Linked DNA regions of Phytoactinopolyspora mesophila. The protein of the gene in region 1 interacts with the protein of each later gene in a pairwise test. Links are inferred from orthologs where the notes say so. Each region holds a gene or a part of one and is shown on either strand. Other genes may lie near its edges.

The links.
Region 2: the proteins of nth (region 1) and aceE interact in binary tests that used the Escherichia coli proteins (3 or more experiments, as listed by UniProt). The link is inferred for Phytoactinopolyspora mesophila from one-to-one orthologs.

What each region holds. Positions count from the first base shown.
Region 1 is NZ_WLZY01000012.1:11,768-25,826, reverse strand. What follows is about bases 871-3,738. They hold nth (endonuclease III), read right to left. Parts: upstream 2,726-3,738; coding sequence 2,015-2,725; downstream 871-2,014. Other genes in these bases: nhaA (Na+/H+ antiporter NhaA), read left to right, coding at 3,656-3,738; F7O44_RS25555 (Crp/Fnr family transcriptional regulator), read left to right, coding at 2,969-3,631; F7O44_RS25565 (NUDIX hydrolase), read right to left, coding at 1,377-2,018; F7O44_RS25570 (MarP family serine protease), read right to left, coding at 871-1,328. Outside these bases: more of F7O44_RS25570, read right to left, coding at 135-870; more of nhaA, read left to right, coding at 3,739-5,032; F7O44_RS25545 (MBL fold metallo-hydrolase), read right to left, coding at 5,100-5,876; F7O44_RS25540 (NUDIX hydrolase), read right to left, coding at 5,873-6,601; F7O44_RS25535 (RidA family protein), read right to left, coding at 6,598-7,056; Sp36 family protein, read right to left, coding at 7,124-7,282; F7O44_RS25525 (winged helix-turn-helix transcriptional regulator), read right to left, coding at 7,368-7,904; F7O44_RS25520 (thiamine pyrophosphate-dependent dehydrogenase E1 component subunit alpha), read left to right, coding at 8,273-9,433; F7O44_RS25515 (alpha-ketoacid dehydrogenase subunit beta), read left to right, coding at 9,433-10,422; F7O44_RS25510 (GbsR/MarR family transcriptional regulator), read right to left, coding at 10,465-11,049; F7O44_RS25505 (DMT family transporter), read left to right, coding at 11,154-12,038; F7O44_RS25500 (cation:proton antiporter domain-containing protein), read right to left, coding at 12,040-13,626; F7O44_RS25495 (GbsR/MarR family transcriptional regulator), read right to left, coding at 13,687-14,059. UniProt on the Escherichia coli protein: DNA repair enzyme that has both DNA N-glycosylase activity and AP-lyase activity. The DNA N-glycosylase activity releases various damaged pyrimidines from DNA by cleaving the N-glycosidic bond, leaving an AP (apurinic/apyrimidinic) site.
Region 2 is NZ_WLZY01000002.1:345,366-359,907, forward strand. Bases 10,028-13,378 are described here. They hold aceE (pyruvate dehydrogenase (acetyl-transferring), homodimeric type), read right to left. Parts: upstream 12,979-13,378; coding sequence 10,228-12,978; downstream 10,028-10,227. Other genes in these bases: F7O44_RS07835 (pirin family protein), read left to right, coding at 10,028-10,165; F7O44_RS07845 (DUF3052 family protein), read left to right, coding at 13,280-13,378. In the rest of the region: F7O44_RS07790 (DUF3145 domain-containing protein), read left to right, coding at 82-630; F7O44_RS07795 (DUF3800 domain-containing protein), read left to right, coding at 978-1,685; F7O44_RS30975 (hypothetical protein), read left to right, coding at 1,876-2,010; F7O44_RS07800 (carboxyl transferase domain-containing protein), read right to left, coding at 2,048-3,493; F7O44_RS07805 (beta-ketoacyl-[acyl-carrier-protein] synthase family protein), read right to left, coding at 3,493-4,752; F7O44_RS07810 (acyl carrier protein), read right to left, coding at 4,758-5,009; F7O44_RS07815 (beta-ketoacyl-ACP synthase III), read right to left, coding at 5,087-6,103; F7O44_RS07820 (acyltransferase domain-containing protein), read right to left, coding at 6,100-7,284; F7O44_RS07825 (PucR family transcriptional regulator), read right to left, coding at 7,484-8,659; F7O44_RS07830 (hypothetical protein), read left to right, coding at 8,797-9,285; more of F7O44_RS07835, read left to right, coding at 9,398-10,027; more of F7O44_RS07845, read left to right, coding at 13,379-13,702; F7O44_RS07850 (peroxiredoxin), read left to right, coding at 13,712-14,173; F7O44_RS29410 (hypothetical protein), read left to right, coding at 14,195-14,542. UniProt on the Escherichia coli protein: Component of the pyruvate dehydrogenase (PDH) complex, that catalyzes the overall conversion of pyruvate to acetyl-CoA and CO(2).

The DNA.
Region 1 (14,059 bases):
GCTGCCTACCGTGTTGCTACACATGGCACAAATAGTTACCAGGCGCCATCATTGGCGCCTGGTCTGCCGTGATTTCGCCACGATTCTACATGTCGCCACTCGCCCTGCCGGGTTCGCCTCAGAGGTGGGGATCGTCACGCGCAGGGCCCGGTGGATACGGCTTCGGTGGCGTCCGGCGCAGCCTCGGCGAACTGTTCGATTTCGCCGAGATTGAGCGCGTACCCGGTGTTCGGGTCGGTCAGTGACGCGGCGAAGATGACGCCGTAGACCGTGCCGTCCTCGGAAACGAGCGGACCACCGGAGTTGCCGGGACGGATGCTTCCCCGCAGGGCGAGCACATCCCGGCTGACGGTGTCGTCGCCGTAGATGTCGCGCCCGAGCAGCTCGTGCTGCCCGCGGATCCGGGCCGGGCTGACGGTCAGCGGGTCGCGGCCCGGGAAGCCGATCACGGCGGCGTCGTCGCCGTTGGAGGGCGGTTCTTCGGCAAGCTCGAGTGAATCTAGAGGCAGGTCTGGCACGGCCAGCACAGCGAGGTCGGTGTCGGGGTCGAACAAGACGACCTCAGCGGCCATCGGGTCCCCGTCAGGGAAGGTGACGACCGGTTCGGAGACGCCGGCCACGACGTGCGCGTTGGTCATGACTCGTTCCGGGCTGATGACGAACCCGGTGCCTTCGAGAACCCGCGAGCATGCCGGTGCCCGGCCGGTGATCTTGAGGACGCTGGCGGTCGCTGCGCGGATCTCCGGGTCGCGGTGCAAGATGCCGGACGGCGGCTCGACCTCCTGGATCGGCTCTGCCACCCACGGAGCCACCACCTCAGGGAACCCGCCGGCGATCACCACGTCCCGGAAAGCCTCACGTAGGCGATCGGGCGAGACCGGTACGACATCGTGGACGGTCCGCAGGATCGCGGACTCACGGACGGCCTTTGAGGCGTGCGGGATAGCCGCCGTGGAGATGGCCAAACCGCACGCCCAGGCAGCGAGCAGCAGCCCGACGATCGCCAGGACGGCGCCACCGCCGGCATCGACATGGCGAGCGGGCCTGGCCGAGACCTTCGATCGCACCCAGCCGCCGGCCCACGACAACAGCCCCTGTCCGATGGATGCGATGCCGAGAACGAGCAGGACGGCCAGTACGGACACGCCCAGGCCGGGCTCGAAGCCACCGAGGACCAGCGGTACCAGGAGCAATCCCGCTACGGCGCCACCGACGAATCCGGCGAAGGACAGCAGACCGACGACGAATCCATGGACCCAACCGGTGTAACCGACCACGACCGCCAGCGCGATGATGATGAAGTCGACAGCGTTCAACCCCAGGATCACTGACTCGAAGCTCCCTTCAGGCGTGCACTACGCATTCCGCGCGACTTGTCATAGTCCCGCTGCGTAGCCACTGAGTTCCTCCACCCGGGTACGATCCCACGGTTTGTCGATTCCGGAAATATCGAACAATCGTGCCAGCAAGCCGGCGGTGAACCCCCACACCAACAGATCCGCGACGCGGAAGGCCGGGCCGGTAATGCCGCTCGGATGCCGAACCTGCAGCCTATTGGCCGGATCGAGCAGGTGGTCCAGTGGTATCCGGTGAACCGACTCGACCTCGCTGGCGTCGACGACGCCGACGGGTGACGGCTCACGCCACCAGGCGAGGACTGGAGCGACGGCGTAGTTCGTGACCGGGATCCACAATGTGGGCAGAACCAGCAGAACGTCGACGCCGGCGGGGTCCAAACCGGTTTCTTCGGCACCCTCCCGTAAGGCCGCGTCGACCGGGCCGTCGTCCTCGGGGTCGATGGTGCCGCCGGGAAATGAGACCTGCCCGGCATGACTGCGCAGACTGCTGGCCCGTTGGGTGAGCAGGACATCGGGCCGGCCGTTGCTCTCGCCGAACAGCATGAGGATGGACGCCGGTCGGGCCGTCCCGTCGGCCGGTGGCGTGAACACGGAGAGATGCTCCGCCGGGGTGTCGGCGACGGCGTCAGTGATCTTGCGGAGCCATGCTGGCACGCTCATCCGCGGGGGCCGTCCCGGACCAGCTTGGCCGCCGCGACAGGGTCGGTCGGGCCTTCACCGTAGGCCGGGCAGAGGCGTTCGAGCGGGCAGGCGCCACAAGCCGGGCGGCGGGCGTGGCAGCGCCGTCTGCCGTGCCAGATGACCCGGTGCGACAGCATGGTCCAGTCTTGCTTGGGGAACAACGCGGCGATGTCGGCCTCGATGTGGTCGGCGTCGGTCTTGTCGGTCCACTTCCAGCGCCGCACCAGCCGGTTGAAGTGTGTGTCCACGGTGAGTCCGGGAACGCCGAAGGCGTTGCCCAGGACGACGTTGGCGGTCTTGCGCCCTACCCCCGGCAGCGTGACCAGGTCGGTGAGCGTGCCAGGGACCTCACCGCCGAACCGGTCGGTCAGGGCTTGGGACAGCCCCATGATGGACTTGGTCTTGGCACGGAAGAAGCCGGTGGGCTGGATCAGTTCCTCCACATGCGCGGGATCGGCCGCGGCGAGCGAGGGCGCGTCAGGGTAAGCGGCGAACAGCGACGGGGTGACCGAGTTGACCCGGACGTCGGTGGTCTGCGCGGAAAGGACGGTGGCGACCAGTAGCTCGAACGGATTGGTGAAATCGAGTTCGCAGTGCGCTTCGGGGTAAAGCAGCGCCAGCTCACGATTGATCTTTCGGGCGCGGCGCACGAGCGCCAGCCGCGACTCAGCGGGGTCGAGAGACACACGCTCACCTTATGTTCGTCATGCCCCGGGCGTGGACTTCCCTGCGTGCCAGGGTCCTGCTTTCGTGTCGCCCAAGCGACACACGTGGGGCCAAATAATGGGTCATGATGGTCTCCGGGCACAATAGTTGAGGTTAGAACGTGAGACGAAACACGTTGCCGACGTCCGGCGCCGAGGCAATCGGGCGGCAGAGTAGAGCCGGCACAGCTGATCAGAAGGAGCCAGGTAGTGGTTGACGAGGCGATGCGCAGCGCACCGTTGTTCCGGGAGTTGAACGATGAGGCCGCTGCGGCACTGCGAGCCTCGATGGTGGAGGTGCACCTCGACCGCAGTGAGGTGTTGTTCCGTGAAGGCGACGAAGGAGACCGTGTTTACGTCGTCACGGACGGAAAAATCAAGCTCGGCCGCACTGCCCAGGACGGCCGCGAGAACCTCCTGGCTCTGCTCGGACCAGGCCAGATGTTCGGAGAACTGTCGCTATTCGATCCCGGGCCGCGCTCGGCTACGGCTACGGCGGTCACCGAGACGTCACTGCTGGGGCTCGGCCATGCCGACCTCATTCCGCTGCTCAGTGGGCGCCCTGAGGTCGCCCGAGGACTGCTGCTGCAGCTCGCCTCGCGGTTGCGGCGGTCCAACGACACATTGGCTGACCTCGTATTCTCCGACGTTCCGGGCAGGGTGGCCAAACAACTGCTCGATCTGTCCACCCGGTTCGGTGTGCCGTCGGACGAAGGTGTCCGGGTGGTTCACGATCTCACCCAGGAAGAGCTTGCCCAGCTGGTCGGCGCGTCTCGCGAGACGGTGAACAAAGCCTTGGCCGACTTCGTCGGACGTGGCTGGCTCCGCCTCGAGCAGCGTTCGGTCGTGCTGCTCGACGTCGAACGTATCCGGCGCCGGGCGCGCTGAGGTCCCGCCCCAGGGCGAGGGGTTGTGAACGAGCACCGGCAGCGTTGGAGCGCCGCAGGCTCCGAGCGCCGGCGAGCTGAAGAGGCCGGCATCTGGCGGTCCGGGCCGGTCTGGATGGCCAGTGACCGCACGCTGGCCCGGCTCGTCGGCCGGCCGGTGGCGGCTTTCCTCCGTGTTGAAGCCGCGGGCGGTATCCTCCTGCTGATCGCCGCGGTGACCGCGCTGGTCTGGGCCAACTCGGCGTGGTCGGAGGCATACGAACAACTCTGGACCACCGAGTTCACGCTGCGCCTCGGCACCTTCGAGTTATCAGAGGACCTGCGGCATTGGGTGAACGACGCCTTGATGGCGCTGTTCTTCTTCGTCGTCGGCCTCGAGATCAAGTACGAGCTCACCTGTGGTGAGCTGCGTGATCCGCGTTCGGCCGCGGTGCCGATCGTGGCCGCATTCGGTGGCATGGCGGTGCCCGCGGCCATCTACACGGCGTTCAACTTCGGTGGTGCGGGTGCACACGGGTGGGGCATTCCCATGGCGACCGACATCGCCTTCGCACTTGGTGTGCTGGCGGTGCTGGGGCGGCGGATCCCATCGTCGGCGCGGGTCTTCTTGCTGACACTGGCCATCGTCGACGACATCGGGGCCATCAGTGTCATCGCGCTCTTCTACACCGACGAGCTCTCGTTGCCCTGGCTCGGACTCGCCTTGCTGGGGCTGTTGGCCGTAATCGCCTTGCGCAGGGTCCGGGTGTGGTCTTTGTATGTCTACATTCTGCTCGGCCTGTTCGTCTGGGTGGCCACATTCCAGTCCGGTGTGCACGCGACCATCGCCGGTGTCGTGCTGGGCCTGCTCACCCCGGCCGAACCACTTCTCGACCAGGAACAGGCCAGGGCGTATGCCCGGGAATCGGTGCCTGACCGGCTCGGTCCGGAAGAGCTGCGACGTTACCGTTTCTTGCTTGGCGAGTCGGTGTCGATGGCCGAGCGGCTCGAGCGTGCCTTGCATCCGTGGAGCAGTTATGTCGTGCTGCCGATCTTCGCGCTGGCCAATGCTGGTATTGACCTCCGGGGCGGGGTGCTCGGAGAGGCGGTGACGTCGTCGGTCACGGTAGGGGTGGTGGCCGGATTGGTGCTGGGGAAGACCCTCGGCGTTTCGCTGACCGCCTGGATCGTGGTGCGGCTGGGCTGGGGGCGGCTGCCCACCGGGGTTTCGTGGCTGACCATGCTGGGCCTGGCCATGGTGGCCGGCATCGGGTTCACGGTCTCGTTGTTCATCACCGGACTCGCTTTCGGCCCCGGTGCGGCGATCGCCGACGAGGCCAAGGTCGGTGTGCTGGCCGCGTCGGTCATCGCCGCGAGTCTCGGAGCGCTTTTCTTGATCTTCGCCGGCAAACGCAAAAACTAGGTGCTCCGGCACATGGAACCTCTCCTCGCCCAGCAGACTGGGCCGGCGATGACACCACGCCTTCACATCAGTCTTCGGTCCCGGTGAGGTAGTCGAGGGCGGCGGCGACGGTGCGCTCGGCGGCGGGCAGGAGCGAGCGGTCGATGTCGGTGTAGACGATCTCGACGACGTCGCGTGCCGAGGCTGCTCCGGCAGCGAGTGCTGCCCGCACCTCGTCGAGGCGGGCCTGCCGGTGGGCGATGTACTCGCCGACGACGGCCGCCGCGTTGGTACGAACTGGACCGTGTGCTGGAAGCAGCAGGTAGCTGTCGTCCAAGCGGGTGCGCAGCTTTTCGAGAGAGGCGAGATAGGCGCCGAGCTGCCCGTCGGGATGCGCAACCACTGTGGTGCCCCGGCCGAGCACGGTGTCACCGCTGAGTAGACCTCGCCACTGCTCGCGCCGCACCTCCACGCAGATCGAGTCGGCCGTGTGCCCAGGAGTGTGCAGCACCCGTAGTTCGAGCCCGGGTGCCTCCAGCACGCCGCCGTCTTCGGTCAGCGGGTGAGCATCGATGCAAAGCCGCGGGTCCTGAGCCAGCACGGGCGCGCCGGTGATTTCGTGGAACCAGGCCGCGCCTTCGGTGTGGTCGAGATGGTGGTGGGTGAGCAGCGTGAACAGGACGGGTCCGAGTCCGCTCACCGCGCACAGGTGGTCCTCGATCAGCGGGCCCGGGTCGACGACCACATTGCCCGCTTCGGTGGTCAGGACGTAGGTGTTGGTGCCGTCGAGTGTCATGGGACCTGGGTTGGCCGCCTGCACCAGCTGGCACCAATCCGGCAGGAGCGCTCGGTCAGCGGTGCTCACGGTCGCTCGCTTTCCCCGGGGTCGTCACCGGGATAACGGGGGTCGTCCGGTAGCAAGGCGATCACGGAATCGCCGAGGTCGAGCCAGCCGGGTGTGATTGCCTCGATGGCTCGTTCGTCCGTCGGCAGGTCATCGACCGAGGCGAAAGCCGACAGCTCTTCGAAAATGGCCCGCGTGGGTGGCAGCATGGTCCACTCGTCGGTCGCCGCCTTGTCGATCGCGGTGCGGGCGGCGACCCAGGCAACCGCCGTGGCTTCGCCGGAGACATCCTGCGGTTGTTGTTCAGCGGGCACGCGGGCGAGAAAGAACCAGGTGTCGAAGCGCCGCGGCTGGAACCGCGGAGTGATCCAGTGCGCCCAGGGCACGAGGTCGGCGGCGTCGAGCCGGAGGCCGGTCTCTTCCTCGGTTTCGCGCAGAGCTGCGCGCACGAACCCGAGCGCGGCGGTCTCGGTGGTTCCGAGCCGTTGCGCCCATATGCGGGCGTCAACCGCACCGGTGGGCTCCAGGTCCGCCGGATCGACGCTGCCGCCGGGAAAGGCGACCATACCCCCGGCGAAGGCCATACCCGGATGCCGCTGGTGCACGTAGACCTCGATTCCGGCGTCACCGTCGCGTACAAGAACGACGGTGGACGCCGGCCGGGCCGGAGCCACATGGTGGCTGCCCGCCGCGAATGCGCGGGCCTCGGCAGCGGCTCCGGCCGGTAGCCGTTGGGCAGGTATCAACGGACCTCGACGATCATTTCGATCTCGACCGGAGCGTCGAGCGGCAGCACCGCCACGCCCACGGCGCTTCGTGCGTGCTGACCCGCGTCGCCGAACACCTTGCCCAACAGCTCGCTGGCTCCGTTGATCACTTGGGGCTGGGCGGTGAAACCGGCAGCCGAGGCGACGAAGCCGACCACCTTCACCACCCGGGTGATCGCGGACAGCTCACCGGCCTCGGCACGCACTGCCGCCAGCGCGTTGAGTGCGCACTGCTGTGCGCACTCATGTGCTTCTTCCGGACTGACTTCGGCGCCGACCTTGCCAGTACGCATGAGGTCGCCATCTCGGAGCGGTAACTGCCCGGACGTGTAGATGTAGCTGCCGGTGCGAACCGCCGGGACATAGGAGGCCACCGGGGCGGCCACCACCGGGACATCCAAACCCAGCTGGGCGAGCTTCTGCTCGGGGCTCATCGGCTGGATGTTGGTTGGGTCGTCGTTCACATAGGCCTCCTGATCCTCGTGTTCTGCACCGGTTGGATCACTCTGGCTTCTCGCGCTTGAAGTACGCCACCAGATTCTCCGGATTCATGCCCGGGACGATCTGGACCAGTTCCCAGCCGTCTTCGCCCCAGTTGTCGAGGATCTGCTTGGTTGCGTGGACAAGGATCGGTGCTGTTGCGTATTCCCATTTCGTCATGGCGTGAGCCTACTGGCGGCACGGGCGGTGCGTCTTCTCCGCCGCGCATCCGCTCGATCTGGCCGGTTTCGCTGTCGGTGCGGGTTCAGGAGCGCCGGTCGGTTCGCGCGCCCGCACTCGCCGAACGCTGATCGCGCGGTGCTTCCGCGCTCGCACCTGATCGACGGGTCCACACCATGCCCTGCCCATCCTGTTCGTCGAAGATCAACCAGGTGCGAGTGCTGCGGACACCGGGCACCTCTTGGATCCGCTCGAAGACGACGTGCCGCAACTCGGCGTTGTTGGGTGCCCGGACTAGCGTGAGCACGTCGAAATCTCCGCCGACGAGCGCGAAATGCTCGATATAGGGCAATGCGCTCAGGGCTGCGGCGACGTCGCGCCAGGTGTTCTGCTGTATCGACAGCAGCACGTACGCGCTGGTGCCGAGGCCGGCGCGTTCGGCATCGATCTCGGCGGTGAAGCCGGTGATGACACCGTCGGATAGCAGCCGATTGATGCGGGCGTAGGCGTTCGCACGGGAAACGTGTACGCGTTCGGCCAACGTGCGGATGGAGAGCCGCCCGTCTTTCTGTAGCTCGGTCAAGATCGACCGGTCGATATCGTCGAGCGCACTGGGAGACATTTGGCCGGTTCGCCATGTGTGATGTGCTTCACGCTGAGATGTTCTGTCGCCCATGCCCCGTCTCCTCAGCCGACTGTCATCGAATTGCCGCGAATGTGGAGAAGACCATCCCATCGAGCGCAGGATTTGAAGTCAAGACCAGCGGACTGGAAAAGATGTGAAGTTCGCGCGATTTCTCAGTGTGCTGGTCCGGACCTCCGGCCGCTCGGTCGCGTCCGGGTGTTTCCAGAGGGCGATCGTGAGCTGATCGCGCCGAGGGAAACGTCCGGACTATTGTCGTTGTGGAAAGGGTGAGGGTGAGCGGGTGATGCCGATGGTTTTGGCGCAGTTCCTCAAGGCGGAAACCGGGACGGTACAGGGGGCACGCGATGTCTGAGAGGAGTGCACCCGGCAGGGGCTCTGGGGCACCGCATCCGGATGCGGGTCTGGAAGCTGCCACCAAGAACGAGGTTCAGCACCTGCCGTCGGATTCGCCGGTGCGATTTGTGACCCCGGATGGCGAGCTGGCGCCGCGGGCTGAACGCAACGGGTACGAATTCCCGTCGGAAAAGCTCTTGTTGTCGGCCTATCGGGCCATGGTGGTGGGGCGCCGGTTCAATACCGAAGCGACCGCATTGACGAAGATGGGCCGGCTGGCCGTTTATCCATCATCACGCGGGCAGGAAGCTTGCCAGGTCGGTGGCGTGGTTGTGCTCGACGAGCGGGATTGGCTCTTCCCCACCTATCGGGACACGGTGGCGCTGATTTCCCGGGGAATCGACCCGGTTGAGGCTCTGGGGTTGCTTCGCGGAGATTGGCATTGCGGCTATGACCCGATGGCTACTCGAACGGCACCGCAGTGCACCCCGCTGGCAACCCACATGCCACACGCTGTTGGGCTGGCATACGCGGCACGACGCCGGGGCGAGGACCTTGTCGCGATGGTTTATGTCGGCGACGGCGGAACCAGTGAGGGAGATTTCCACGAAGCATTGAACTTCGCCGCGGTCTTCAACGCGCCGGTGGTGTTCCTGGTGCAGAACAACAGGTATGCGATCTCGGTGCCGTTGTCGCGGCAGTCGGCCGCGCCCTCGTTGGCTCACAAGGGGGTCGGCTACGGGATCCGGAGTGAGCAGGTGGACGGCAACGACGCCGTGGCCGTGGTGTCGGTCCTCTCGGACGCCGTGGCGTTCGCCCGGACCGGCCGCGGACCGGTCTTGGTCGAAGCCCACACGTACCGGATGGACGCGCATACCAACGCCGACCCGGTCGGCCGCTACCGGGACGCCTCGGAGGCCGAGGAATGGATCGAGCGCGATCCGATGACTCGGCTCGAGGCCTACCTCTCGGCCGCCGGTGTTCTGACCGACAGCGACATCAAGGCGGCTAATGACGCCGCGGAAGACTTCGCGACGGGAATGCGGCCACAGCTGAACGCCAACCCGGAGGTGCATCCGCTGGAGATCTTCGATTACGTGTTCGCCGAGCCGACTCCACAATTGCGTGAACAACGTTCTCAGCTGGAAGCCGAACTGGCGCAGGAGGCGTGATGGCGATCTCGATGGCTCAGGCGCTGAATGCCGCGATGCGCGATGCGATGCAAGCCGACAGCTCTGTCGTCGTATTCGGAGAAGACGTCGGCACACTCGGCGGTGTCTTCACTGTCACGGCCGGGTTGGCTGAGGAATTCGGCGAGGACCGCTGTTTCGACACACCCCTGGCGGAGAGCGGTATCGCCGGCTTCGCGGTCGGCATGGCGATGCAGGGGTTCCGGCCGGTGATCGAGATGCAGTTCGACGCCTTCGCCTATCCCGCGTTCGAACAGCTCGCCTCGCATGTGGCGAAGATCCGGAACCGGACTCGCGGCGCGGTTCATGTGCCCATGGTGATCCGGATTCCCTACGGAGGCGGGATCGGCGGAGTGGAGCATCACTCCGACTCGTCGGAGAGCCACTACGCGCACATACCCGGGCTCAAAGTGGTCACGCCGGCGACGGTGGAGGATGCGTACTCGCTGCTGCGTGAGGCGATCGACGATCCCGACCCGGTCGTGTTCATGGAGCCGAAGAAGTTGTACTGGACCAAGTCCGAAGCCAGTATGCCGGTTCGCACCGCCGGTTTCGGTCAGGCGTCGATCCGGCGGACCGGGTCCGACATCACCCTTATCGCGTATGGCACGACCGTTCCTACGGCACTGGAAGCCGCGGAGGCGGCCACCGAGCAAGGCTTGGACATCGAAGTAGTCGATCTGCGTACGCTGGTTCCCTTGGACGATGCCACGATCGTCGGCTCCGTCACCCGGACCGGACGTTGTGTGGTGGTCACCGAGGCCAACGGCTTCGCCGGAATCGGTGCCGAACTCGTCGCCCGTATCCAGGAGCGTTGCTTCTATTCCCTCGACGCGCCGGTTCTGCGGGTCACCGGCTTCGACGTGCCGTACCCGCCGCCGCTGTACGAGCATCATTACCTGCCCGGCGTGGACCGCATTCTCGACGCGGTGGACCGGCTCGAGTGGGAGGACCAGTCGAAGAGCGCTTAGAACCCGCGGGGTCTTGGTGCTTGAGGCAATGACGGCGCCTGGCTACGAGGGGTGGCGGCTGCCGGCCGGCGGGTCGAGGTTCAGTTGCCGCCGGTACTCGTGCCACTGCATGACGGCCTGGCGGATGGTCTGGTGCATGAAACTCATGTACTCGGCGCTTTCGTGGAGCCGGCGGGCGCCTTGGCCTGGTGCCAGGGCGGCCGCGCCTTCGCGCAGGACCGACTCGTATCGCGCAGTTACCGGCTCCCGTTGCTGCATGATCCGTGCCCAGACATCGCCGTCGTACACGCGGTACACGTCGGCGCGGCTGCCGGGCTCACGTTCTCGAGCCAGCAGGCCGACGCTGACGAGGCTCTGGAGTGCACCGGATATGGCCGCCGGACTCACCTGCAGACCATCCGCCAGCTGGCGTGCGGTGTAGCGTTCATCGTCGTCGACCAGCACGAAGGCGAAGACCCGGGCGGGCATCCGGCTGAGACCGCCGTCGGAGAAGACGAGTGCGAGGCGGTCCACGACCCGCCACCACGCTTCGTCCGTCTCGTGGGCAGTGGCCGGCCCGGAGTTCTGCGCGTCCTGGGAGTGACGGTGGGCGCGGCTCGCGGTTGCGGAGTGTTCGTCTTGCGCCATACATTCACGATATTCAGAATTCATGAATTTGTGAATCTCGCGTATCATGCTCAAGCATGGCAGGGGGTTGTTGCCCCATCACGGATTAGTGCAAGGATCTCTGCGTGAACGCTTGGGGCATTGCGGTGACGTTGTCGATCGCCGCTGCCACGTTCCACGCCTCGGCGGCGGTGTTCCAGGAGCGGATCGCCGGTGCGCACAGCGCTTCGCCTGCTCGCCGGTTAGGTACATTGAGGCTGTTGCGGCGGGCTCGATGGTGGTGGGCGGTCGTTCTGACCGGTATCGCCTCGTCACTGCACATCGTCGCGCTACATTTCGGGCCGCTGACGGTGGTGCAGCCATTGGGCGCGTTGACCCTCGTCCTGGCGTTGACCCTTTCAGCTGCGCTGGCCGGGCGGCGGGTGGTGCGGGCCGAATGGCTCGGCGTGGCCCTGACCATGGCAGGTCTGGGCCTGCTGCTGCATCTGACGACGGCCGAGGGCCCAAGGATCGCATTGAGCTCGTCGGAGGTCCGGGCGCTCACGGTGGTGGCGGTCGGCATCATGGCTGGTTTGGTCGTGGCCGCGATGGGCGCCAAGCGGCTGGTGACCCGCAGCCTGGTGCACGCCGCGGCTGCCGGTGTCGCGTTCGGCGTGGCGTCGGCGATGGCCAGGACTGTCACTGTCCGGATGTCCGACCATGGCTGGACTGAAGCGATCGCTCCGGCCTCGGCCATCATGGTCGGTCTGGCTTTCGGTGGCCTGCTGCTGGCGCAGGCGGCCTACCGCGCGGGAGTAGGCGCCCCGCTGGCGACGCTGACGATCGTCAACCCGATCGTTGCGGCGACCATCGGGCTGCAGCTGCTGGGCGAGCGGTTCGTGGCGGGGGCCGGCGGCGCGGTCTTGGCGGGGCTGGCGGCCGTCGTCGCCGCCTCCGGCGTCATGCTGTTGGCTCGCAACCGGTTCATCGTGGCTCCACGGGTTCCGGACAAGATGCTGATCGCGAGTTGAGTCAGCTCCGTGGTGGTTCGGTGTCGTCGGCCTTCATCGCGCTGTCGGCGACTGCCGAGCCGGCCTCGTCGTACAGGTTGAACACGGCTTGGGCACCCTGTCGGCGAAGTGGCTCGATCTCATCGAGATGCTTGACGACGGCAGCAATGCGCCCCTGAAACGAGCTTCCCTGAAGTTGATCCAAGGCGAAGACGTTGCCCGCGTGATGCGGCATGGCCAAGATGACGTGTTCGACGCGGTCGGACAACTCAAGCCGTTCCCAGAAGTCCGGGTCTGCCGCATCTCCTTCTACGACGGTGTAACCCTTGGCTCGAAGCTGAGCGACTTTGGTCTCGTCCGCCTCGACGCCAAGTACCCGCATGCCGTAGGCCTGCGACAGGCGGTCGTAGGCGCCACGCCCAACGCGTCCCATACCCAACACCACCGCTCCGGCATCGCCCAGGTCGATGGGCCGGTCCGCAGGATGCAGCTTGGTCAGGTCTTGATCGGGCAGGTGTCGCTGCGCCCGCCGGAGGAGCGGACTGCTGCGTGCGTTGAGTAATGCCGCGAGGGCGAAGCTGAGCGCCACGGTCAGAGAGAGCGTGACGAGCCATTCGTCATCGAGCCACCCCTGGCTTGCGGCAAGCACCGCCACGATCAGGCCGAACTCGGAGAAGTTGCTCAGACTGAGCGAGGCCAAGAACGATGTGCGATGCCGCAACTTGAAGCCGGAGAAGATCACCATGAACAGGGCACTCTTCAAAGGCAGCACAACCACGAGGAGCAGAGCGACTCCGACGGTTTCCCAGGTGGGCAGGGCTGTCAAGCCGATCGAGACGAAGAATCCGACCAGGAACAGTTCTTTCAGATTGAACAAGGCCTTGGAGAGCCCGTTTGCGGCCGGATGTGGCGCCAGCAGCATCCCCACGATCAATGCTCCGAGGTCACCCTTGATTCCTACTTGTTCGAACAGGGCGTAACCGACGACAAGTGCGAGCACCACTCCGAACAAGATCTGCATCTCGCCGTGCCCGACGCGGACGAGCAGGTTGCGGAGCAACGGTGCCGCCGGGATCAGCAGGAGAAGGCCGGCTGCCCACGGACTGGGGAGGTCGCCCGTCGACGCCGTGAGGAAGACGACGGCGAAAATGTCCTGCATGATCAGCACGCCGATCGCCAACCGTCCGTACAGGGATCGGGTCTCGCTACGTTCCTCCAGGATCTTGACAGCGAAGACGGTGCTCGAGAAAGACAGTGCGAATGCCAGTAGGGCGAATGTGGTCCAGCCGGCTTCGTGCAGCATGGACAACCCGGCGAACTTCAGCAGTGCCAAGAAGGCGACCAGGAATCCAGTGGACGCCAGCATGTGAATGGTGGCCCCGCCCCAGACCTCACCTCGAAGGAGAGTGCGGATGTTGAGTTTCAGGCCGATGGTGAAAAGCAATAGCGTGACGCCGAGATCGGCGATGGTGCTCAGCTCAGGGGTGATTTCGTATCCCATGGCGTTGAGCGCGAACCCTGCGCCGAGGAATCCGACCAGGGGCGGAAGCCTGATGGCCATGGCGGCCAGGCCGCCAAGGAATGGCACCAGAAGGTAGGCAGGTTCCACGTCGTTCGCTTTCCAGGAGGGCCGTCGGGGTGCCCCGGGGCTGGGGCGGGAGTTTCGAGATTACTTTTCTGATGTGTCCGGTTTATGTGGCGGGTTCCCTGGATCGCTGCTGCCGCCCGTGAACGCCCTGTCCGCCGCGTGCCGGCGATGCTTCTGCCATTCAGCCATGGCAGCCCACATGTGCTCTTCGATGAAGCGGTAGAACTCGATGGTCTCGCGGATGCGGCGGCCACCTGGGCGCTCGGTGCCGATCACCTCGAGGCCTTCCGACAGCACTTCCAAGGTCCGGACGATGAATGGCCGGCGCTGAGCCATGATGGAACTCCAGATGTCGTCGTCGTAGACCCGGTAGTGGTCCACGCGAGAACCTGGCGCTCGCTCCTTGGCGAGCAGGCCGGCTTGAACTAGCTGGCGAACTGCTCCCGACACCGCG
Region 2 (14,542 bases), on another replicon or contig:
CGCCAAGGGGGCGATAATCGGGGTTGCGTGGCGAGTTGCCTCCGGATCGTGCAGAATAGGAGCGTCTACCGGTCCGTCAGGATGGGGAAGAGGCCGCAGGGGAAGGCGTCCCTCGACCCACAGGAGGAACCGGTGACGACGACACGTGGCGTACTGTACGTCCACGCCAGCACGTCGGCGTTGTGCCCGCACGTAGAGTGGGCCGTCGCCGGCGCCCTCGGGGTGCGCGTCAGCCTCGACTGGACACCTCAACCTGCCCAGCCGGGCTCGTTCCGTGCCGAATTGTCTTGGCAAGGTGAGGCCGGCACCGGCGCGCGTATCGCGTCCGCCTTGCGTGGATGGCTGCACTTGCGCTTCGAAGTCACGGAGGAACCAAGTGCTGGCACGGAGGGGGCGCGGTATGCATACACGCCCGCACTCGGGATCTTTCACGCGGTCACCGGCGTACATGGCGACATCCTGATTCCTGAGGACCGCATCAAGGCGGCGATAGTCAAGGCCGCCGCGGGCGAGATCGAACTCGAAGATGAACTGTGCCGGCTTGTCGGCAAACCCTGGGATGACGAGCTCGAGCCGTTCCGGTACGCCGGCGAAGGTGCTCCGGTGCGCTGGCTGCATCAGGTGGTCTGAGAAAGGTTGTCTTAGGGTCTTCACAACCTGCCAAGGCGCGTGTATGGTCACATCCAGGTGACAAACCTCCAGTTCGTGGCCGCTCCGGCACCGGTGATTTCCCCGGCCCGGTGATCCGGGAAATACAGCGGCCTCACCACGTTAGTGGCCCGGCTCCCCGAGAGGGTTGAGCCGGGCCACGACGCGTTTCTGGCTCATTTCCGTTGTGGCATCCAGATCACCTGTTCCTTACCTTAGCATTAGCCTTAGTTTGCCTGTGTCTAGCTTTGCCTAGACAGCTTTGACTGTCAGTCGCCGCCCTTAGCCTCGTTTCATCTCTTCGCAGGGTGAACAGAGGGCTGGGTGGCATGCTTCTGACATATCTGGACGAGTCCTACACCAAGGACCACTACTACATGGCCGCACTGTGCTGCCCAGATGATCAAGTGGTCTCCCTGTCTCGGGCCTTGGACGAGGTTGTTCGCGTCGCCGCGGCCAAGTACAAGGTAGCGGCGGGTGCCGAACTCCATGGCCGTTCGATCTTTCATGCCGATGATGAGTGGGTGGGTATGAAACAACTCCTCCGTGCACGCATTGGCATTTACGACGCAGCCATGCAAGCGATCGGAGGCCACGAGGTCTCGCTCATCCTGCGCGGCGTCGATGTGCGGCGGCTCCACGCCCGATACGGGCCGACCACGAGACCACATGTCCTCGTGCTTCAGCACCTGATGGAGAGAATCAACCTGCACGCTCGCCGCTGTGCTCCTCCCGAGCGTGTGTTGCTGATCGCGGACGAGATCGACGGGCAGGATGGCTATCGGCGCCACCTCTGGCATTACCGCCAGCACGGGACACCGGGTTACCGGTCCAGCCGGTTGGAGCGGATCGTCGACACAATCCATTTCGCTCCATCACATGCAAGCCGTCTTATCCAAGCTGCTGACCTCGTGGCCTTCTTGCATCGTCGACGGATGACCATTCGTGAAACGGACGAGCGGGCCGAGCGGGTCAACGCGCAGCTCTGGGGCCGTGTTGCAGGGCGCGTGGTTCATGAACGGGAATGGACGCCGTAGTGTTCTGCGCCTGCGGTGCGCAGCACGAGACGCACGAACGCCCCGCACAGGGCGGGGCGTAAGGCGGTGCGGGAGGCCCCCAAGGATCCTTGGGGACGAGTCCTGCAATCACTACGGTAACTGCAACGTGGGCCGTTGACAACGCCACCTCTGCGGCGGCCCCGTCAGCACCGGATGCGGCACCCTGGCCGTGCGGGATGTCAACGGAATGGCGCCGTCGTTCGCCGTAGGGGACCGGATTTTCGTCGCTTGGGTGTCGACGAAGATCTCCCGAGAAGGGGCACTGGCCGGAACATACCTGGTCTATGCGGAGCAGCTGGACTGAAGCGAACCAGCTGGAGTCCGGCGGGTCCGCGGGGAGCCTACAGCGGGATGTTGCCGTGCTGCCCCCGCCGCTCGGGTGCCTCGGCCAGGGCCCGGCCGAGCGCGGAGCGCGTTGCCACCGGCTCCACGACCTCGTCCACGACACCAAGCTCCATCGCACGGCTCAGACCACCGGCCACCCGCTCGTGTTCTTCGGCCAGCTCGGCCTCGACCTGCGAGCGCAGTTCGGGGTCGACCTCCGCGAGCTTGCGCCGATGCAGAATCCGCACCGCTGCCACCGCGCCCATCACGGCCACCTCGGCCGTCGGCCACGCGAACACGCGGCTGGCGCCGAGCGCCCGCGAGTTCATGGCGATGTACGCGCCGCCGTAGGCCTTGCGGGTCACCAGCGTCACCCTGGGCACCGTCGCTTCGGCGAAGGCATGCAGGAGCTTCGCGCCACGGCGGACCACACCGTCCCATTCCTGGCCCACACCGGGCAGGTACCCGGGCACGTCGACGACCACCACAAGGGGCACACCCAGTGCGTCGCACATCCGGACGAACCTGGCCGCCTTCTCCGCCGACGTCGAGTCCAGGCAACCACCGAGGCGCAGCGGATTGTTGGCGATCACGCCTACGGTGCGCTTGCCCAGCCGGCCGAGCGTCGTCGTGATGTTGGGCGCCCAGCGAGCGTGCAGTTCGAGAGCCGTGTCGTCGTCGAGTAGATCGTCGACGATCGGGTGGACGTCGTAGGCACGTCTGGCCGACTCGGGCAGGTGGCTGCCGAGATCCACGTCGGCGATGCCGTCCACGTCGATGTCGCCCTGACTACCCAGCAGCGAAGCCAGCTGCCCGGCGCGATCCAGGGCTTCGCGCTCGGTGCTGCTGACTACATGGACAACTCCGGAGCGCCGGCCGTGCGGCTCGGGTCCGCCGAGACGCAGCATGTCGACGTCCTCACCGGTGACCGAGCGCACGACGTCGGGACCGGTGACGAACACGCGGCCTTCAGGGCCGAGGATCACGATGTCGGTCAGCGCCGGCCCGTAAGCGGCACCCCCGGCGGCCGGGCCGAGCACCACCGAGATCTGCGGGATCTTCCCCGACGCGCGGGTCATGATCTCGAAGATGCGCCCGACGGAATGCAGCGACAGCACACCCTCGGCCAGGCGCGCGCCACCGGAGTGCCAAAGCCCGATGATCGCCACGCCCTCGGTCAGCGCGCGTTCATACGCCTCTACAACCACCTGGCAGCCGTCGGCGCCCATGGCCCCGCCCATGACCGTCGGGTCGGAGCAGAACGCCACCACGGGCGTGCCGTGTACGGTTCCGGTGGCGGCCAGCATGCCGCTCGTGTCATCCGGGCTGATCAGCTCCAGGGAGCCGTCGTCCAGCAGAGCGGTGAGCCGGTGGTTCGGGTTCCGTGGGTCTTGCTCACGAGGGGGCTTGGCGGGTTTGCCGGCCGGCTGAGCCGGCACGGCCCGACCGGCAACCGCGGTCATTACGGCCTCCTGAAAGCAAGCACAACGTTGTGGCCTCCGAAGCCGAATGCGTTGTTCAGTGCGGCGATGGAGCCGTTGCCGAGTTTTCTCGGTCCGTCGTGAACGACATCCAGGCCGATCTGCTCGTCGAGATGGTCGAGGTTGATGGTGGGCGGAACCAGCCCGTGGTGGAGGGTCAACACCGTCGCCATCGCCTCGACGGCGCCGGCCCCGCCGAGCAGGTGGCCGATCATCGATTTCGGTGCGGTCACCGGGATGCCGGAAATGGCGTCGCCGAAGACCTTGCGCAAGGCCAGGGCCTCCGCGGCGTCACCCACGGGTGTGGAGGTGGCGTGGCAGTTGATGTGCGCGACGTCGTTGGGCTGCAGACCACCGTCGTCCAAGGCTTTGCGCGTCGCGGCCATCACGCCGATGCCGTCCGGCTCCGGTTGGGCAATGTGGTGAGCGTCGGAGCTCATCCCGGCGCCAGCGAGTTCCACGTAGACACGGGCCCCGCGGGCTTCGGCGTGCTCGGCAGATTCGAGCACGAACAGTGCGCCGCCTTCGCCGAGGACGAAGCCGTCGCGGTCCTTGTCGAACGGGCGGCTGACGGCGGTGGGGTCGTCGTCGCGCTTGGACAGCGCCATCATGTTGGCGAACGCCGCGATCGGCAGCGGATGGATCACGGCTTCGGTCCCACCTGCGACGACGATGTCGGCGCGGCCGGACCGGATCATGTCCAGGCCGTAGGCAATTGCTTCAGAACCCGAGGAACACGCGCTGACCGGTGTGTGCACACCGGCCCGTGCTTGCAGTTCCAAGCCGACGTTGGCGGCCGGGCTGTTCGGCATGAGCATGGGTATCGCCAGCGGCGACACCTTGCGTGAGCCATGCGCGAGTAGCTGGTCGTAGTTGCCGAGCAGCGTGTGCAGGCCGCCGATGCCCGAGGCGCACACCACGCCCAAGCGGTCCGGATCTATGCCGGTTTCCGACGCCTTGCCCTCGAGACCCGAGTCGGCCCACGCCTCGCGCGCTGCGATCAGGGCGATCTGCGCCGACCGGTCGAGCCGTCGGGCCTGCACGCGGGGGAGCACCTCAGAGGGGTCGACGGCTACTGGCGCACCGATGCGCACCGGTGAGTCCGCGACCCACTCCTCGGTCAGGGGCCGCACGCCGGAGCGGCCTGCGAGCAGCGAGTCCCAGGTCGACGCGGCATCGCCTCCGACGGGCGTACTCGCGCCGAGCCCGGTGACGACGACAGGTACCTGGGAACGTGGCATGGTGATCAGGCCTCCGGGCTTGCGTTCTTGATATAGGTCACAGCATCGCCGACGGTGGCGAGGTTCTTGACCTCGTCCTCGGGGATCTTCACGCCGAACTTCTCTTCAGCGCCGACCACAACCTCGATCATCGACAGGGAGTCGATGTCGAGATCGTCGGTGAAGGACTTGTCGAGCTGGACGTCCGCGGCGGGAACGCCGGTGATCTCGTTGACGATCTCTGCGAGACCGGTCAGGATCTCTTCGTTGCTGGCCATCTCTTCGTTTTCTCCTTGGTTGATACTGCTGATTGTCCGAAGTCGGCACGCACGTCGTCGGGCGCACGGCTGCTCGGTCAGGGTACGCGGATCACCTGGCCGGCGTAGACGAGGCCCGCGCCGAAACCGATGATGAGAGCGAGATCACCACTCTTGGCCTCGCCTGCTTCCATCATCCGCTCGAGCGCCAGAGGAATGGATGCCGCCGAGGTGTTGCCCTGCTGGGCGATGTCGCGCGCGATGCCCACGTGCTCCGGCAGTTTGAGCTGGCGGACCATGACGTCGGTGATGCGCATGTTGGCTTGATGTGGCACAAAGACGTCGAGATCGTCGACGCTGACGCCTGCGGCGTCCAGCGCCTGCTGGGCGACCTTCGACATCTCGTATGACGCCCACCGGAACACCGGGTTGCCGTCCATGACCAGATGCGGCATCTCAGGCCCGTCCGCGCCGAACAGGGCTTCGCGCCACTCTTTCTTCTGCCGGATGTGGTTCAGGTGCTCGCCGTCGGAGCCCCACACCACCGGGCCGATCCCGGCCTCGTCGCCGTCGTTGCCGGCACCGACGACGGCCGCGCCGGCTCCGTCGGCGAAGATGAACGCCGTCGAACGGTCGTACTGATCAGTGAGGTCTGAGAGTCGCTCGACGCCGATGACGACGACGTGCTGGGCGGTGCCTGAACGGACCATGTCCGACGCCAGCGACAACCCATAGCAGAAACCAGCACACGCCGCCGAGACGTCGAACGCCGCGGCGTAGTTGGTGCCGAGCTTGTGCGCGATTTCCACCGCGGCGGACGGCGTCTGATAAAGGTGGGTGACGGTGGAGACGATCACGCAGTCGACCTGTTCCGGCCGGACACCGGCATTGGCCAGTGCCTTGCCGGCCGCCGCGACGCTCATGTTGACGACTGTCTCTTCATCGGAGGCCCAGCGGCGGGTCTCGATGCCGGAGCGGGTGCGGATCCACTCGTCGGACGAATCGATCTTGTCGATGATCTCGTCGTTGGTGATGATCCGGGTGGGCCGGTAGCCGCCGATCCCCAGCACCTTGCTGGCCCGCAGCGACGGGGGAACTGTGATCGAGCCACTCATGATGCGACCGCCTCCGGGTGAAGCCGAACCAACGGTTGTCCCGGAGCGACCGGGTCGCCGTCTTCGACCAGCCATTCCAGCACTGTGCCGCCGTGGTTGGCGTGGACGTCTTGGGAATCCCGCAACGAGTTCACGCTGCCGACCAGGTCGCCAGGGGAGAGTTGACTGCCGGCCTTGAGCGAGGCCGCCTTGAACGTGCCCTTCATGGGTGCGACGACGAGGCGCCAGGTAGGGCTGTCGGTCATGGGACTCGGGTCGCCGTGCTTCTCGACGAACTTCCGGGCGTCGTCGAGCTGGTCGGGCGTCTTCAGCGCGAAGGTCTCGATGCCGGGCAGGGCGCGGCGGGCAAGGCCACTGAGGGTCCCTGCCGGCGGCACTTCGAGGAGGCCCGTGATGCCGAGGTCGGACATCGTGGTCTGGCAGAGGTCCCAGCGCACGGGGTTGGAAACCTGCTCGACGATGCGGTTGAGGACATCGCGGCCGTCATGAACCACGTGGCCGTCCCGGTTGGACAGCAGCCGCGTACGCGGATCGCGGGTGGTCATGGCGCTGGCGTAGTTACGCAGTGTTTCCACCGCGGGGGCCATGTGGTGGGTGTGGAAGGCGCCGGCGACCTGGAGCGGGCGTAGCCGGGCTCCCTCCGGAGGGTCTTCCTTCAGCGCGTCCAGCTGGGCCAAGGTGCCGGCGGCGACGATCTGACCAGCACCGTTGACGTTGGCCGGGGTCAGCCCGTGCTTCTCCAGGACCTGCAGGACATGTTCGGTGTCGCCGCCCAGGACGGCCGTCATGCCCGTGGGGGTGGTGCTGGATGCTTGGGCCATAGCGCGTCCACGCTCCCGGACGAACACCATCGCCTGCTCGGCGGTGATGACGCGGGCACCGGCCGCGGCGGTGATCTCGCCGACGCTGTGTCCGGCGACCGCGGCGACTGTGTTGAATGCGTCGGCAGGCTGCGGGAACAGGGCTACGGCAGCGACCAGGCCCGACGCGACCAGCAGTGGCTGTGCGATGGCGGTATCGCGAATGGTGTCGGCGTCGGCCTCGGTTCCGTAGTGGACCAGGTCAACCTGGGCGACCGCGGAGAGCCACTCGATGCGGTTGGCGAAAGCCGGCTCCTCCAGCCAAGGGGCGAGGAAGCCTGGAGTCTGGGAACCCTGTCCGGGCGCGACGATGACCAACACCCTTCCAGCCTGCTCGTTACCGGTCCGTAGGAGCGTCGATCACGCTCACAAGGTCTTCCTAGTAACTTTGGGCGGTTCCCACAAAAGCGCCACCCGCTCCCCAAATGATCATGTTTGGTGGGTTTTCTCGTGCACCACCATGCCTGCAGGCTTGTCAACGCACACGAAAACCCACCAAACATGATCATTTAGGGGAGCGTCAGTCGGAGTGGGGTGGGTCCAGGCGGCCGAGCGAGAGCGCGATGCGCAGCGTGTATGAGTCGCGCGCGTCGGTGGGTGTGAGGCCGACGACGTCGGTCACCCGGCGCAGCCGATACCGCACCGTGTTCGGATGCACGAACAGGAACCGCGCCGCGGCCTCGACCGAGGCGCCGGTCTCCAGGTATGCGGCGAGCGTCTCGAGCACCACCGGCCCTGCCTCAGCCACCGGCAGATAGACCTCGGCAATGAGCTCCCGGATCGCATCGGCATCGCCGGACAGCGCACGCTCGGGCAACAGCGCCGACGCCGCCACCGGCCGGGGTGCCTCCGGCCAGCCGTCAGCCGCCACGAGCCCGGAGACCGCGGCTCGCGCCGACACAGCGGCGGACACCAGGTCAGGCACCAGGGGGCCGACGATCACCGGACCCGGACCGAAATGGCTGATCAGGCATTCGGCCGCGCGTACCGGGTCCTCGACGCGTCCCAGGACCGCTACGAGCCGATCTCCCTGCACGCCGGTGAGCACGTCGTAACCCGCCTTCCGGGCGCTGCGCCGGATGTCATCGACGGTGTTGTCTCTGACCGCAGGGGGACGGCCGATGGTGACGACGACGCCGCTCTGAGCGGTCCAGCCCAGGGCAGAGGCGCGAGAACGTACTCCTTCGTCAACTTCGCCGCGCAGAAGCGAGTCGACGACGGTTGCTTCCAGCCGGGCATCCCACGAACCACGTGCTTCGGCATAACGCGCGTACACCTGGGCGGCGGAGAAGGCGACCTCCCGCGAATACCGTAGGACGCCTTCGAGAACGGCCGGCGCGTCGTCGTCGCCCACCACGTCGACGACGTTCTCCTCGACTACCTCGATGGCCACCCGGACGACCTCGACGGTCTGCTGCAGGCTGATCGCCCGGATCAGGTCCCGGGGCGCGGTGCCGAAGATGTCCGTGGTGGGCGACGGGCGGGCGTGCTGTGGGTTCCGGTACCAGTCGACGAACGCCGCGATGCCGGCCTGGATGAGCAAGCCGACCCAGGAACGTTGCTCTGGTGGCATTGCCCGGTACCACGAGAGCTCCTCCTCCATTTTGGTGATCGCAGTGGTGGCCAGCGGGCCAGTCGCGCGTTCGAGCAAGTGGACAGTACGTTCGTGACGCTTCGTGTCGCGGCGTGCAGACATATGCGGCAGCGTACGCGGCCGCTCGCCACGTCTGGGAACCGCACATTGTGGTAAAGGCACAATTGCGGTGTTGTGGCACCAATTTCGGCTGAATGGCCACTAGGAACCGGCCAGCGTCGCCGCTAGGCTGACGCCCTATGTCCACCTCGGCGCCCTCGGGGCGGTCGCGCGATCAGCGATCGCTGGATACGCTCGGGACCCAGCTCCGCCCTGTCATCCTGGCCTTGGCCGGGGGAGCGGTGCTGATGATCGTCGTGGTCCTGCTGACGTTCACAGAGACCGGGACAGCTGTCGAACTTTCCGCCGTCCTCGTTTTCGGTCTGCCGCCGCTCGTCGCGGCGTGGCTGCTGCCCACAACCCGGCTGAAGCCATTGGATCCGGGCCAGCGGGCCGACCCGGCCGAGGCGGCCCGCACGCTGCGGACCAGCAGCATGCTCGCACTGGCTCTGGCGGAGACGCCGGTGCTCGTCGGGGTTGTGGTGAGCTTCGTGGTCGGTGCCTGGATGCCGGCCATGGTGGGCGGCATCCTCGCCACCGCGGCGCTGTTGTCTCTCGGGCCTACCAGGTCCAGGCTGGACTTGTGGAAAGACCGTCTCGAGGCTAACGGCGCCCGAACTGGCCTGTAGAACACTCGCCGCGCCGTGCGGGGTTGGTATGCCGGCTCACTGACCTCTGCCTTCCGGCTCCGATCGAGGTGATCGCGTACGCGAGAATGGCGCGGTGACGAACGTGGAACTGATGCGTGGGATCGACCGGTTCGTGAGCAGCGAGCCGGGGTTGGTGTCGCGGCATTCTTTCTCCTTCGGGCGGCATTACGACCCGGCCAATGTCGGATTCGGCATGCTGGTCATGAACAACGACGACGTTGTGCAGCCGGGGGCGGGGTATGCCACCCACCCGCATCGCGACGTGGAGATCGTGACCTGGGTGCTCGAAGGCGCTCTGGCGCACCGCGATTCAACCGGTGCCGGAGGTGTGATCCACCCGGGTTTGGCGCAACGGCTCGGCGCGGGGCGGGGCGTCGTGCACTCGGAGTTCAACGACGCGCCCTCGTCGTCGGTCGCGGGCGAGGCGTCATCGTCCGGCGACCGAACGCCGACAGCGCCTCTGCGGTTCGTCCAGATGTGGGTGCCGCCGGACGAGCCGGGCATGGAGCCCCGCTACGAGCAGCGCGACCTGAGAGCTGAGCTGTCGGGCGGACGGTTGGTCGTGGTCGCTTCCGGGATGCCCCGCCATGCCGGAGAAGCCGCGATCGGTCTGGGACAGAGTTCGGCAGCGATGCACGTGGCACAGTTGGGCGACAGCTGCACGGACTTGGGCGTCACTCTGCCCGCGGCGCCGTTCGTCCATGTGTACGTGGCGCGTGGGGTTGTGCAGGTCGAAGGCGTCGGTCAGCTGGGTGAGGGCGACGCGGCGCGGATGACCGACGAGGGCGGACGCCGGGTGAGGGCGGTGACCGCGGCCGAGATCATCGTGTGGGAGATGCACGCACACGTCGGCCGTTGATCATTGTCCTCGTTTAGGCGTTATAGCACCTAAACGAGGACAATGATCAAGAAGGCATCCGCTCAGGACTCGCCGCCCGCCTCTTCAGCGGTGGTGGCGTTCACATCTTCGAGCTTGTACTGCTCCTGCGCCTTCTTCACGACGTCCCAGCTGATCTCGCCACGCCGGGCAAGAAGCGTGAGCACGTTCACCACGATCGACTGCGCGTCCACCTTGAAGTGCCGGCGCAGCGCCGCACGGGTGTCGGACATGCCGAAGCCGTCAGTGCCCAGCGACGCCCAGTCGCTCGGGACATACGGCGCGATCTGGTCCTGTACGGCACGCATGTAATCGCTCACACCGACCACCGGACCCTTGGTCTCGATCAGTCGCTGCGTGACATACGGCACCAGTGGCTCCTGGTCCGGGTTGAGCAGGTTCCACTCATCGGAGTTCAGCGCCTCGCGGCGGAGCTCGTTCCATGAGGTGACCGACCACACGTCGGCGGCGATCTGCCACTCGTCGGCCAGCCGCTGCTGTGCCTCGAGAGCCCAGTTCATCGCCACGCCGGAGGCGAGGATCTGCGCGTGCGGCACCTTGTCGCCGGGCGCGACCTCCATGGGCTTGTAGAGGTACATGCCCTTGAGCAAGCCCTCCACATCGAGGTTCTCCGGCTCCGGCGGCTGCACGTAGGGCTCGTTGTAGACGGTCAGGTAGTAGAAGACGTTCTCCGCGTCTTCGCCGTACATCCGGCGCAGTCCGTCCTTGACGATGTGGCCGACCTCGAAGCCGTACGCCGGGTCGTAGTGCACGACGGCCGGGTTGGTGGCGGCGAGCAGGACCGAGTGGCCGTCCTCGTGTTGGAGGCCCTCACCGTTGAGCGTGGTCCGGCCGGCTGTTGCCCCCAGGACGAAGCCGCGGGCCATCTGGTCCGCCGCCGCCCAGAAGCCGTCGCCGGTGCGCTGGAACCCGAACATCGAGTAGAAGATGTAGATCGGGATCATGGGTTCGCTGTGGGTGGCGTACGACGTCGCCACAGCGGTCCACGACGCGACCGAGCCGGCCTCGTTGATGCCCTCGTGCAGGATCTGGCCGTCGGTGGCTTCCTTGTACGACAAGAACAGCTCGCGGTCCACCGAGGTGTAGTTCTGCCCGTGCGGCGAATAGATCTTCAGCGTGGGGAAGAGCGAATCCATGCCGAAGGTCCGGGCCTCGTCGGGGATGATCGGAACCAGCCGGGGCCCGATCTCCTTGTCCTTGAGGAGGTCCTTGAGGAGCCGGACGAAGGCCATGGTGGTGGCGATGGCCTGCTTGCCGGAGCCGCGCTGGGCGACCTCGTAGACCTTGTCGCCAGGCAGCACCAGGGGCTTGGCCGCGGTGCGCCGCTCGGGGACGAATCCGCCGAGCTTGGACCGGCGATCCATCATGTACGCGTGCTCGTCGGAGTCCTTGCCCGGATGGAAGTACGGGGGGTTGTAGACGTCCTCGAGCTGGGAGTCGGGGATCTCCATGTAGAGGCGGTCGCGGAAGAGCTTGAGGTCGTCGCCGGTCAGCTTCTTCATCTGGTGCGTCGCGTTGCGGGACTCGAAGTGCGAACCCAGCGTCCAGCCCTTGATGGTCTTGGCGAGGATGACGGTGGGCTGTCCGGTGTGCTCGGTCGCTGCCCGGTACGCCGCGTAGAGCTTCTGGTAGTCGTGGCCGCCGCGCTTGAGGCCCCAGATCTCGTCGTCGCTGAGACGCTCGACCATCTTGGCGGTGCGTTCGTCACGGCCGAAGAAGTGCTCGCGTACGTAAGCGCCGGACTCGGCCTTGTACGTCTGGTAGTCGCCGTCAGGGGTGGCGTTCATGAGGTTGACCAGCGCGCCGTCGGTGTCCTGAGCGAGCAGCGGGTCCCACTCGCGGCCCCAGATGACCTTGATCACATTCCATCCGGCGCCCCGGAACAGCGCCTCCATCTCCTGGATGATCTTGCCGTTTCCGCGGACGGGGCCGTCGAGACGCTGCAGGTTGCAGTTGACCACGAAGGTCAGGTTGTCGAGTTCTTCGCGGGCTGCCGCACCGATGGCTCCGATGGTTTCCGGCTCGTCCATCTCGCCGTCACCAAGGTAGGCCCACACGTGCTGCTGGCTGGTGTCGCGGATGCCACGGTTGTGCAGGTACCGATTGAAGCGTGCCTGATAGATGGCATTGATGGGGCCCAGGCCCATCGACACGGTGGGGAACTCCCAGAAGTCCGGCATCAGCCGTGGATGCGGATACGACGGAAGCCCGCCGCCGAAGCCGGCATGGGAGAGTTCCTGACGGAATCCGTCGAGGCGGTCCTCACCGAGGCGGCCTTCCAGATACGCGCGCGCGTACATCCCGGGCGAGGCGTGGCCTTGGAAGAAGATCTGGTCGCCGCCGCCGGGATGGTCCTTGCCGCGGAAGAAATGGTTGAAGCCGACCTCGTACAGGCTGGCCGACGACGCGTAGGTGGAGATGTGCCCGCCGACGCCGACGCCCGGGCGCTGCGCCCGCTGCACCATCATGGCGGCATTCCACCGGACGTATGCGCGGATGCGGCGCTCGACGAACTCGTCGCCCGGGAACTCCGGCTCCGACTCCGGCGGAATGGTGTTGATGTAATCGGTGTTCCGCAGGCTAGGGACGCCGACCTGCCGCTCGCCGGCGCGCTCGAGCAACCTGAGCATCAGATACCGGGCTCGGTGCTTTCCGCCGTGTTCAATGGCGGCGTCCAACGAGTCCAGCCACTCCTGCGTCTCCTCCGTGTCGGCATCAGGAAGCTGACTGGGGAGGCCGTTGATGATGATCGGGGAGCGGTCTGCCACGACGATCCCTTCGAGGTCGGTCAGCGTCGGCACTGAGTTCCAGGCCGCGCCTCAAATGTTCAGGGTCACTGGTATTCACGTCCTATCCTGCTCGCTCTGTCGCCGTTCGTCACCATCGGGGTAGGTACTGGGCCACTTATCAGGCCTCCCGGTGCGCCTGTTGCGGGGTCGGCATGCCAGGCTGTACACATGCTTTGTGCTCGAACCTTTCGGCGGGTTCACTTGCGCAATTGGGCGTCCTTGGGTGGACTACGTGGCGGAGGGTGGTCCGCATGGGGCGGATCACACGATGTGAGGAGGACAATCGGTGGGCCAGACCGCGGGCCAGTCGGCTCAAGGCGACGGGCCGGCCAGCAGGCTTGGGTTCCGTGCGGGAGAAATCGTTCAAGAGCTCGGCTGGGACGAGGACTGCGATGATGATCTGCGGATCGATATCGAGGACACGACCGGCAACGAGCTCATCGATCAGGGCAGCGGCGAGGTCGCAGACGCTGTTCTGCAATGGTGGCGTGACGACGATGGCGACCTCACGGATGCCTTAGTCGACGCCGTCACAGAGCTGGTTCCTGGCGGCGTGGTGTGGCTGCTGACTCCGAAGGTTGGACGGAACGGGCACGTGGATCCCAGCGACGTGGCTGACGCCGCGCTGACTGCAGGGTTGTCGACCACCACCACAGTCGCGGTGACTGAGGAATGGTCTGGAACCAAGCTTGTCGCACCTAAGGGCTAATCTGACCGGATGAGTTTGATCGGCGAGTTGGCCCCGGATTTTGATCTGAAGGATCAGCATGGCTCGGGATGGCGGCTCTCGGCGCACCATGGCCGGCCGGTTGTCCTGGTGTTCTACCCGTTTGCTTTTACGGGTGTGTGTACCGGAGAGCTACATGAGCTGCGAGACGATTTCGTTCCATCTGTTGCCGACACCGTTGAGGTCGTCGGGTTGTCGTGCGACTCCATGTTCGCGCTGCGGGTGTTCTCCGAGAACGAAGCGCTGAATTTCCCGTTGTTGTCGGATTTTTGGCCACATGGGGAGGTCGCTTCGGCGTACGGTGTCTTCGATGAGGAACGCGGCTGTGCCCGGCGCGGCACGTTTCTCATCGACGCCGACGGCGTCGTGAGGTGGAGCGTGGTCAACAACGGCCCGGTCGCACGCAACGTCGAGGAGTACCGGCGCGCGCTGAGAGAGTTGACAGCGGCGTGAGAGCGAACGGGAGGAGGTGCCATGCCCTGTTACCGCTGTGGTGCCCGGGAGGCTGATCCGGCCCGTGGGGCCCGCCTGTGGGTGCGTGCCGTAAGGTCCGACGTCCAGGTGCTTGTGTGCCCTGACTGCCAGCAGAGCAGTAGTTGGTCGACCGAGGTTGATCACTGCTCGGCCTGTAACGGCACCAATCTGGTCCGGCGTCTTGGGCAGACCGTCTGCCGTTCGTGCGAGTCGTCGGCCACCGCGGAGTTCCTCGCAGTGGAGAGCACCATGGACCGCGGCATCGCCGTCGGTGCCGCGCCGGGCAAACACCGGCGCCCGGACGACGGCCGAGACCTGACGGCCGAGGTCGCCACCGCGCTGGACCGG